DNA from 2 places in the Clostridium ljungdahlii DSM 13528 genome. Region 2 is predicted to be linked to the other one. Evidence: riboswitches for the same ligand, from Rfam matches in the RefSeq annotation. Region 2 holds a riboswitch; the other holds the start of a gene.
What was found. Region 2 has a riboswitch for thiamine pyrophosphate ahead of CLJU_RS04330 (TatD family hydrolase). Riboswitches for the same ligand answer to the same signal wherever they lie in the genome.

Region 1: linked by a shared signal. The riboswitch ahead of thiW (energy coupling factor transporter S component ThiW) and the one ahead of CLJU_RS04330 (TatD family hydrolase) in region 2 are both predicted to bind thiamine pyrophosphate.

What each region holds. Positions count from the first base shown of each region.
Region 1 is NC_014328.1:3,820,099-3,826,025, reverse strand. Features, by position in the region: gene CLJU_RS17285 (GNAT family N-acetyltransferase) at 156-593, shown strand; gene CLJU_RS21460 (MerR family transcriptional regulator) at 709-2,124, shown strand; gene thiM (hydroxyethylthiazole kinase) at 2,172-2,969, opposite strand; gene thiW (energy coupling factor transporter S component ThiW) at 2,947-3,516, opposite strand; TPP riboswitch at 3,809-3,914, opposite strand; gene CLJU_RS17265 (GNAT family N-acetyltransferase) at 3,958-4,395, opposite strand; gene CLJU_RS17260 (MFS transporter) at 4,531-5,927, opposite strand, start outside.
Region 2 is NC_014328.1:966,287-972,213, forward strand. Features, by position in the region: gene rlmD (23S rRNA (uracil(1939)-C(5))-methyltransferase RlmD) at 23-1,375, opposite strand; gene CLJU_RS04320 (hypothetical protein) at 1,379-1,948, opposite strand; gene CLJU_RS04325 (LTA synthase family protein) at 2,128-3,978, shown strand; TPP riboswitch at 4,037-4,138, shown strand; gene CLJU_RS04330 (TatD family hydrolase) at 4,202-4,936, shown strand; gene CLJU_RS04335 (ABC transporter permease) at 4,954-5,706, shown strand; gene CLJU_RS04340 (ABC transporter substrate-binding protein) at 5,718-5,927, shown strand, end outside.

The DNA.
Region 1 (5,927 bases), 1.8 Mb from region 2:
TAGCAGGTACTTGTATTATAATAATTGTATTGGCGGTATAAAGCAAGAATTGTATTGCTGAAATTTAGCACAATTTTGATATAAGAATATAGGCATGAAAGATTTACAAACTTATTATTATAGAAAAATTAAGTATCGAAATAGAGGTGAAGGTTGTGAAAGTAGATTATGCAGATAACTGCGATTTTCAGAGTTGGATAGATTTGCTGGAGCTTGTTAAAGAAAGCTTTCCTGGACTAGATTTAAAAGAATATAAAAATGTGCTGCACCAAAGTATTTTGAATCAAGAGGCATTAATTGCAAAAAATGATAAAGGAGAATTAGTAGGGGAACTAATATTTTCAAGGAAGAATTGTGAACTTGCATTTCTTGCAATTCATCCAAGGCACAGAAAGAAGGGAATTGCGACAAATTTAATACAGCATATGTTTGATTTGTTCCCTAAAGGTACAAATTTAAAAGTGATAACTTACCGTGAAGGTGATGTAAAAGGTATAGCTGCACGAAAATTGTATCAGAGTATAGGTTTTATTGAAGGAAAATTTATTACAGTTTTTAATTACCCGTGCCAAGAATTAAATTATATTATTTGAGCATTGTCCATGCCTGATGGCCTGGATTCTATTTTGAATGTATGAAAAATTGATTATTGACTGATGCCTTGGGTACTGGTTTATACTATGAATAGTATCTAAGGGGGAATTTTTAATGAAGATAAGTGAAGTTATGGAGATCACATCTCTTACAAAAAAAGCCATAAACTATTATGAGGAAAATGGACTTATTAGTCCTTCAGTAAATAAGGAAAATAACTATAGGGATTATACTAAAAAAGATATTGAAAAATTAAAGCAAATCTCTGTTTTAAGAAACTTTGATATACCAGTAAAAAAGATTAAAGAAATATTAGTGAACCCTAAAGAAATGGAAAAGATATTTACAGAACATTTAAATAAGATAAAGGCACAAATTTTAAATATGGAAAGATCGAAGGAAATTTTCCAGCTGTGCATAAATGACATTAGTTTTCCAAGTTCCGATATAGGCAAAGTTACTGATGACATGATGCTGCTAAAAAGAAGCCTTGACATGAGTGAAAGGGAAAAAGAAGGGTATATGAAAAGAGAGCTGATACGCATCTTTCCTGGATTTTTTGGTAGATATATTTGTTTGAAGTATTCAAATTACCTTGATGAGCCAATTGACAGTAGAGAAAAGGAAAATGCCTGGATTCATCTTGTTAAAACACTTGACGACAGTCATGAGTTAAAAGTTAATAAAGAAATATTAGAAAACATGGAATTAGATGAAATTGATTGGAATTTGCTTGAAGAAATAATTAAAAACAGAGATAAAGATTTTTATTCAATGAATGAAGAAGACATTCAAAATTATGTAGATAACTTGTATGATGCTGAACTAACTGAAACTGATTTGAAATTGTTAGAGCAGTTTGTAAGTTATACAAGTTCTAAGGATAATATAAAATATATGAACGATTTACTTAAATTAATAGATGAAGATTTAAAGGTACTCAGTTCAAAGTACAAAAAATTTCAAGAAAATCTTTCATCAGTTAATTGCAAAATGAAAAAGGTGTACACAGAGAATTCTAAGGTTAGTGCTAATGAAATTGAAAATAATATGGGGATAATTACTTTACCTGAAATGACTTTTGTTGGCTGTGAATATAAAAAAATTATTCCCCCTGGCAAAACACCTAAACTAATTGAGAATTTTAGAAAAAGAATTGATGAAATTAGTAATGTGATAAATCCCGGTGATATTTATACAATAAATGGAATAGACAGTCTTCCTCAATATGAAAAGCCTAAAACTTTAATTCACAAATTAAGCTTTTCGTTTATAGTAGGGGTACAAGTTTCAAAAGCAGAACAAATACCGAAAGACATGCAAGTATTTACTATACCTTCTCATAAGCATGCCTGGTATACTACTTCAGAAAGTAAAAATTTAAAGAGCTTTATGAAAAATGAAATACCGTTAATTACATTCATTTCCCAGGCGCATAAAATTGTTGAGTTTCCTGTGCTGACGTTATACAGCAGTGATTGTAAAGATACCAGGGAGTCAGCTGTTTATAACTATATGCCGGTAGAATAGGGATAACGTACTTGGTTTAGGTATGTTACCCAATTATTAAAGCTTTTTTATTTTAATTCACACTTTATTTTATTTATTATAGTGTTATCAGAAATTGTAAATAAGTTATCTATAAGATTAGTTCTAAAACTTCCTATACCGGTAACATGATGAGAAAGTTCTCCGCATATTCCCATAAGTGATACAGCTAAAATAGTAGCACCAAATATATCTAAGGAAGAAATATAACTTGCTATAAGTGCAGTAACCATACACCCTGTACCTGTTACCATTGAAAGCATTTCACAACCGTTTTTTATTAAATATGTTTTGCTGCCGTTAGTTATTACATCTACTGCACCAGTAGCTGCAATAACAGAATTTGTTCTAAGGGATAGTTTTTTTACAATTTCTATATTTTCATCAAAGTTATCCTCTGTTATCTTATCACATTCCCCTGCATCTATTCCTTTTGCATTGCTTTCTATACCACAAAGTGCTCTTATTTCAGATAAATTACCTTTGATGACGTCTGGATGACACTGAGAAATAAATTTCTTTGCATAATTAAACCTCAATTTACTGCAGCCAACACCAACAAGATCAATTACTTGGGGAATTCTTTCTTTAAAAGCCGTTTTGCCTGAAATCAACATGGATTTCATTCTAACATCGGTTATATTTCCAAGGTTAACTCCAAGTGCGTTAGAAGCAGATGTAATTTCAGAAACTTCTAGAGGATGCTCGGCCATAATAGGTTTTGCCCCAATAGCAAGCATTGCATTTGCACAATCATTTATTGAAATTGGATTTGTAATATAATGAATAAGAGGTTTTTTTATTTTAACATTGCGTTTTATTTGCAATAGGTTGTTTATCAGTGTCTGTTGATTTGTCATAGACTTTTACCCCCAAGTCTTTCTGAATCTTTATAAGCATTCCATTTTTGCTTAATGTTCCTAAAAAAATAAAGGCAATTGTTCCACCAATAATTGTAGCAGTAAAGAATAAAGGAATATAAAACATAAGTGAAAGGCCTTTTTTGCCCCAGAAATATGTCATAATAGGCGATGAGACAACAGCGCCTATAATACCTGTTCCGATAACTTCACCTAAAACTGCAAAAATCAAAGTATTCTTAGATATTCTATATAAAAATCCTGCTAAAAAAGCTCCGAAAACAGCACCTGTCAAAGCTAAAGGTGGAATTCCCATAAGAAACATTCTTATAATTCCAATACAAACAGCACAAAGCAGCGCATACCAAGGTCCAAAAAAAACTGCACATGTAATATTTATAACAGAAGACATAGGACACATTCCTTCTATACGAAGAATTGGCGAAATGACAACTCCCATTGCCACCATCATTGCCAGCATAAGTTTTTTTAATAGTTTTGAGTTTCTTTCCATAATAAAGTACCTCCATAATAATATTTATTTTCTAAATTTATCACATAGGAAATAAACATCATTATTGTAGGCATAATTTTAGAGTAACCAAATAGCAATTCCCTATATGACAAATCATATTGGTCGGTCGAAGCTCAAAAGCTTCCTCTCACCTTGAAACACAAGTTCCCTCGCTATTTAGTTGTATTTTTATTATAAAGCCCCGGGCGCTCCCCCACTGCTTTTTAAATATAAAAAATGGAACATACCTTGTAAGGCACATTCCATCTACACTCATAAAACATACAAAAACAGCATAAATTAAATATTTCCTTACGTCGGCATTATCCGAATCAAGTTATAGGTCGAAGCATATACTTCCTCTCAGCATGCTTAAGCATGCTCCCTTTTTATGAAAATCATACCATATGTCTTCCATGTATGCAAATTTTTTTTATTCTATTATAGATACTTTTTAAATCCTTTAACCACATCATTGTTATATCCAATTGATTCATAAAATTTATGAGCGTCTTTTCTCTTGAAAGCTGATACTAACATGGTAAAATAGCAGTCTTTTTTCCTGGCAAAGCTTTCAATAAAAGTCATTAGAGTCTTTCCGATTCCCATTCGTCTACAATTATTTTTTACAATTACATTTTCAACGACCATAAAGGGCTTACATTCGCCGCCAAGGTCCTGGCAAATAATACCTAATAATGAGCCAACTAAAGTATTATCACTATCTTTTGCTCCAATTAATATATAGTTTTTGTTTGAATTAATTAATGTAAACTTATCCTTGAATTTTTGCAAATTTGTTTTTTTACCTAAAAGTTCCTCATATAAATTTGATAAGTCATTTAAATCATCATATGTTATTCTAGTTATAGTAACCAAATTTATTTCACTTCCCTTTTCTAATTCTAAGTTCACATCACATTATAGTTTAGAATTTTACATTTTTTATTGCTTTTACTGCTGTAAATATTGTTTAAAATGCTTTGAAATAATATCTTATATAAGAGATAACTTTTAGAAATTTTTGCCATGTATATCTGCAGGTGACTGATTTGTTTGTATGCTTTTCTTATTATGCATTCTAAAAGCAGTGAGCAGTGCTCCGAAGGCACATACAATAGTTAGAACAATATATACATATTTCATCCCATATACGAAAATATCATCTCTTCCTGTAACATAGTCTGTTATACGATAACCTATCTTAATGCTCATAAAACTATATAGGAGGCTTGTGGAAAGTATAATTCCTATAATTTGTCCTAAGTTCCTCACAAGAGAATTGACACTGCCAGCTATTCCTAGTTCATTTTTAGGAACTGTTGACATTATGAGTGAATTATTTGAAGGTTGAAACAAGGATTGTCCTAAACCTAATACCACAATATAAATTATAATCTTTGTGATAGAAGAATATTGATTTAAAAATGATAGAAATATAAAACTTATACTCATAAGCAAAAGTCCTAAAAAACTTAAAAGCTTAGATCCTATTTTGTCTGACAAGTTTCCTGAAAACGGAGAAATCACAGCCATGACCAGTGGCTGTATCATCATTATAAGACCTGTTATACTAGAGTTTAGTTTCATTGCATCTTGAAGATAAAAAGGTATTATAATTATTGAAGCATTTAGACAAACAAATGATATAAATGCACAAAATAAGCTTAAAGAAAATACGTTGTTCTTAAAAATTTTCATTTGTATGAGAGGTTTTTCTATTTTATTTTCTAATACAATAAATACTACTACAAATAGAATAGATACAATAAATATTGTAATTATAATAGGATTATTATATCCGACCTTCTGCCCTTGAATCAGGGAACCAAATAAAAGTACCATTGACAGGAAAATAAAAGTTGATCCTTTTACATCAAGTTCACTATTTATTTCTTTATTTTGAGTTTTACTATGAGGTAATACTTTTAAAGCAGCGATAAATGCAATTACTCCGATAGGTACATTGACAAAGAATATATAATTCCAGCTTAAATAGTAGGTAATAAATCCACCTGCAGGTGATCCTATTAAAGTTCCCAGGGCAACAGAAGATGCCAAGATTCCAAGGGCTTTTCCTCTTTCATTTCTTGGGAAGACCTGAGTTATAATACCTTGATTGTTGGCCATGTAAGCTGAAGCACCAATGCCTTGTATAATTCTAAATATAATAAGCTCTGTAAATGAAGTTGAAATGCCGCACGTGAAGGAAGCGATAGTAAAGACAACCATTCCAAATTTAAATACCTTCATTTTGCCTATTACATCACCTAGTCTTCCAAATACTAAAATAGTTGAGCAAATCGAGATTATATAACTTGCTACAACCCATTCTATAGACACCATGGGTACTGAAAGTTTTCTTGACATTACAGGCAGAGCTACATTCACAATATTAGAGACAAGACAGG
Region 2 (5,927 bases):
TATTTAAGGTGCACTTTAGGTTTTACTTGCTTAGTTTAACCACGGTTTCGACGTGGGGAGTGTGAGGAAACATATCCATAAGTTTTACTTTATCTACATTGTAACCTGCATCAATTAATACATTTAAATCTTGAACTAAAGTTTTAGGATTACAGGATACGTAAATTATTTCAGGTGCATTAAAATCAATTACATATTTTAATGCTTTAGGATGAACTCCCGGCCTTGGTGGATCAAGTATTATTATGTCTGGTTTATCCTCTAAAGTATTTAAAACATCCTTTACATCTCCAGCTATGAACCTACAGTTTTTTATATTATTTAACTTAGCATTTTCATTGGCAGAAGCAACAGCCTTTTCTATAAGTTCTACTCCTATTACTTTATTTACACTGGAAGATAAAACTTGACCTATAGTTCCCGTACCGCAGTACAAGTCAAAAACTGTTTTTGAGGAAGCATCTCCAAGAAAATCTTTAATCATAGCATATAGTTTTTCCGTACCTCTTGAATTAGTCTGAAAGAAAGATTCAGGAGATATTTTAAACTTCAATCCTAAAATTTCTTCCATAATATAATCTCTACCATATAGTATTTCTACGTTATCTGCTTTTACCATGTCTGATAGATTGTCGTTTACAGTATGAAGTATCCCAACTAAAGTGCCCTTATAGTTGAGAACTTGCAATAATTTATTAAACCCATCTAAATCAAATTGTATTTGAGAAGTTGTCACAATATTTATAAGTATTTCTCCAGTATTTCTGCCTTTTCTCAATACTAAATTTCTTAGATACCCCTCGTGGTTTTTTATTTTATAATATGGTAAATTTTTTTCCCTGAAATAAGTCACAACTTTATCTAAAATAAGTGTAAAATCTGCATCTACTAGGTTGCAATTATCTACATTTACAACGCCAAAAGATCTTCCTTTTATATGCATTCCAAGGGTGAGTTGTCCTCCCCTTTGCTCATCACCAAAGGAAAATTCCATCTTATTCCTATATCCGGTTTTTTCAGGACTTTTTTCTATGCCTAGAAATTCAAAGTCACAAATGGATGCCTTTTCAAATAGATCTAGGACTTGTTTTTCTTTTAGTTCTAATTGCTTGTCATAAGGTATAAACTGAGAGGTACATCCACCGCATAAATTAAAATGAGGACAAAACGGATCTACTGCATAATTTACATTTTCAAGTATTTCTGTAACTTTTGCTTCTAAATAGTGTTTTGTTTTCTTTGTAATTCTAGCTTTTACCTTTTGACCTGGAACAGTATTTTTTATAAGTACGTCCATATCATCTTTTTTTGCTATTCCTATAGCTGGAAATTGTAGTTCTTCTATGAAAAATTCATATTCGCTGCCTTTTTTCAACTTTTAATCTTTCCTTTCTATGGATGTTGTTTTGGCGAACTTTTCACCTAATGTTTTATTTAATTTGGAACTTCTCATTATAATAGGATATAGAATTAGTATTACTACAAATAGTATAATAAATACTCCCTTCATATCCGACACATAGTATCCAAATATAAGTCTTAATAGCAAGTCAAATAAATATAGAGCTGCTATTGAAACTACAGCTGATACAGCTGTGTCTATGAAAGAAATTTTGAAATTCTGCATCAAAGTTCCCTTTTTCTTACTTGACTTATCCTCACTAGGTTCAGTTGTGGCTGAGGCTTCTTCATTAGTGTGTTGTTCTTCAATATGCTTTACTTGTTTATTTTGTTCTTCTAATTCCTTCTTTTTCTGCTCTTCTTCAAATCTTGCTTTTTCTTCCTCAAGCTTTTTTTGTTCTTCTAATTTTTTATTTTTAAGCTCTTCAAGTTTTTTCTCTTCTTCTAAATTTTTATTTTTAAGTTCTTCCAAAAATTGTTTTTTGTCTTCTTCATTTACTGAGAGTTCTTCTATATTATCTTCTATGTTATCTTCTTTTTCTCCCATTAAATATACAACCTCCTAATTCTTTTAACTTCTTCGTAATAAATATATTATGCTACACTATGGCATTTATGTAAATAGGTACGAAAAAATACTTTCATTTTGTTAACATATTGTTTTATAATTATACATATTAGTTTCATTAATTTTAGGATTACAAATGTCCATAGGGGGAAAGTAATATGGATAAAATTAAGTCTTTTTTTACAAATTTTATAGATGTAATTTTTTTTGTAACTGTAGTAATGTTTAAAATATTAGTATATGGAAAACATATGAGTTCATTTAAAAGCTCATTTATTCCAGCATTAGCTTCAGTATTTGTATTGGTATCCATTGCCTGCATTTTTAAAACCAGAGGTCGTGCTAGATTTTTGTATATATGTAATTGCATTATAAGTATATTCATAGTTAGTGACCTAATCTATTATAAATATTTTAAAGATATCATATCTGTATCTGTCTTGATAAGCGGATTTCAATTAAATGCAGTAAAATCTAGCGTGGCTAATTTACTGGACTTTAAAGATTTTTTATATCTTTTTGATATTGTATTTATAATTCCTTTTATAAATAGGTATTTGACAAGCCAAAATAGGAAGCTTTCTACAAAAGTTAGAGTATCAATGTTTTTAGTATTTATTTTAGTAGGTATTTTTATTGATTTCAAAAGCTTTTATGCTTTATCAAAAGAACAACCAAGACTTCTTACAACTATGTATAATAAAGTGTATATAGCAAAAAAATTGGGTACAGTAAATTATCACTGCCTGGATATTTATAATTGTGTTTTTGCTAATATAAATAGACTAACTCCCGTGTCTAAGGACAAGTTTCAGGCTATAGAGTATTTTATAGATAAAAGCAAGTCCAGTCATGAAAATTTAAATGGAATCGGACAAGGTAAAAACTTGATAATGATACAGGTAGAAGCACTTCAAGGATTTGTTATAAATTCTTCTGTAAATGGAAAGGAGATAACCCCGAATTTAAATAGATGGATATCGCGTTCGGAATATTTTGATAATTTTTACTATCAGGTGGCAGCTGGAGGAACTTCTGATGCGGAATTTATGACAAACAATTCACTTTATCCTGCATCAGCAGGTGCAGCTTATTTGCTTTACTCTGGCAATGAATACAATGCAATGCCGAAAAATTTTAAGAATAAAGGTTATTACACTGCAGCTTTACACGGATTCAGGGAAAGCTTTTGGAATAGAAATGTAATGTATAGAAAATTTGGTTTTGATAATTTTTATGGCGAAAAAAGTTATAAGCAAAATGAGTCTATAGGACTTGGTTTAAGTGATAAATCTTTTTTAACTCAATCTGTGGAGAAGTTAAAAAATATGAAAAGCCCATACTATGCTTTTTTAATAACTCTAACAAGTCATTTCCCTTATGATGATGTAAATAAATATGGGGACTTTGATGTAGGAGATTATAAAGGAAGTCTTATTGGAAATTACATGAAGGCAATACATTATACAGATGAACAGCTTGGAATGTTCTTAGATGAACTAGACAAAAATGGTACTTTAAAAAATTCAATAGTTGTACTATATGGAGATCATTATGCAATACCTAAAGATAAACAAGATCAGCTTTTTAACTTTTTGAAGACGGGTTCCAAATCTGATTTAGAGTGGGAAAAGCTTCAAAAGGTTCCTATGTTTATTCATTTCCCTGATGAATCTGTGAAAGGAGTAAACCATGTTTATGGGGGTCAGATGGACATATATCCTACGGTATGCAATTTATTTAAACTTAAGGAAGAAGACATGCTTGGTAAAGACCTCTTTAATCCTGAGAGCGAAAGAGTTACATTTAGAAATGGTTCTTTTATAGATAAAGATTGTTATTATTCTTCACAAGATGATATTTATTATGATGTAAATACGGGAAATAAAATTTCTAAAAGTGATAAACTTGAAAAAGAAGAAGATTACATATTGAATCAGCTTGGTTATTCAGATTATATTTTGAGACATAATTTAATTAAAAAACTAAATTTGGACAAGAACAAATAATATATTTACATTTATTTGGATAAGTGTTAGTATAAAAATGTAATTAATCTAAAATTATTTATAGTGCCAGGGGTGCCATTTGTGCTGAGAAAAGTGAAAACTTTAACCCTTTGAACCTGATTCGGGTAACGCCGACGTAGGAAAGCTACTTTAATATTGGATTCAAAGCACTGTTTTTATAATAGTGCTTTTTATTTTTGTTAAAGTATAGGGAGAGAATAAAATGTTTGTAGATGCGCATAATCATATGGATTTTTATAAAGACAATTTAAGTAATGCAATTGATAGTATAAATCACAGTAATATCAAAACTTTGGGATGTTCTATGGATTTAGAGAGTTATATATTTACAAAAAAATTAAGTGAATATAATAAAAATATAACTCCATGTTTTGGAATACATCCCTGGGAGGCGCATAAAAACTACAAGGATTTAGATAAGTTCGATGATTATGTAAAGGAATGTAAAATTATTGGAGAAATAGGACTTGACTACTATTGGGTTTTGGAGAAAGAAAAATATCCTTATATGAATCTAGTATTTGAATACTTTTTAGGTAAAGCTAAGAAATATGACAAAATAACAAATATTCATACTAAAGGAGCAGAAAAGGAGGTATTGGATTACATAAGAAAATATGATTTAAGAACACCTATAATTCATTGGTATAGTGGAGATTTGAATATATTGAAAAAGCTTTTGGAGTATGGGTGCTATTTTACAATAAGTGTTGATATAGGATATTCTAAACTTACAGATGAGATAGTAAAAATTCTTCCTCTAGGCAGAATTTTAACAGAAACTGATGGCCCTAATTCACTTGAATGGATAAATAAAAAATATGGATATCCATCTGAAGTTATAAATATTGTAAGAAAAATTTCTTTAATAAAGAATCTCCAGTTTGAAGAAGTTAGAGAAAAAATTTATGACAATTTTAATAAATTAAAATTATAGACTGAAGGTGCTTATATATGGAAAAAACAAAAAACATTCAAAGTAAAATATATCCTATAGCTACAATAATAATAGTTGTGATTATATGGCAGTTAACAATAAACTTAGCCCATGTTCCTCAGTATATTATTCCTTCTCCGCTGGATATTTTAAAAACTCTTGTATCAGATTTTCAAAATATAATGGAAAATACGGGAACCACATTGTACGAGTCTTTTATAGGTTTTTTTATATCTATAATATTTTCCTTTATATTAGCTATAATAATGGATAGTTTTGAAATTGTGAGAAAGTCAATATATCCTATTTTACTAATATCTCAAACTATTCCAACTATAGCAATTGCACCTTTGTTTATAATATGGTTTGGGTTTGGGGTACTTCCTAAAATAATAGTAGTGGTAATGGTATGCTTTTTTCCGATAGTTGTAAGTCTCGTAGATGGCTTTGAGAAAGTAGACAGAGATTATATAAACTTATTTAGCACTATGAAGGCCTCAAAGTTACAGACATTTTATCATCTAAAACTTCCTTATGCCATGGTGAATTTTTTTTCAGGCTTAAAAATAGCAGCAACTTATATGATAATGTCTGCAATTATAGGTGAGTGGCTTGGAGGAGATAATGGCATTGGGGTATACATGGTAAGGGCAAAAAATGCCTATCAATTGGACAAGGTTTTTGCTTCAATTTTAGTCATTGTTATTGTAAGCATTATAATAATTTATATTATAGATTTCATAGGTAAAAAAATAATACATTGGAAATAGAGGAGACGAATATGAAAAAAAATAAAATTATATTTTTGTCGGTAACTATATTTATTATAAGTTTGTTATTTGGGGGATGTGGAACGGATGAAAAGAAACAGCAAGCTGCTTCTTTAGATAAAACTACAGTAATACTTGACTGGACTCCGAACACAGATCATACAGGATTATATGTAGCACTAGATAAAGGATATTATAAGGAGGAAGGACTGGATGTGAAG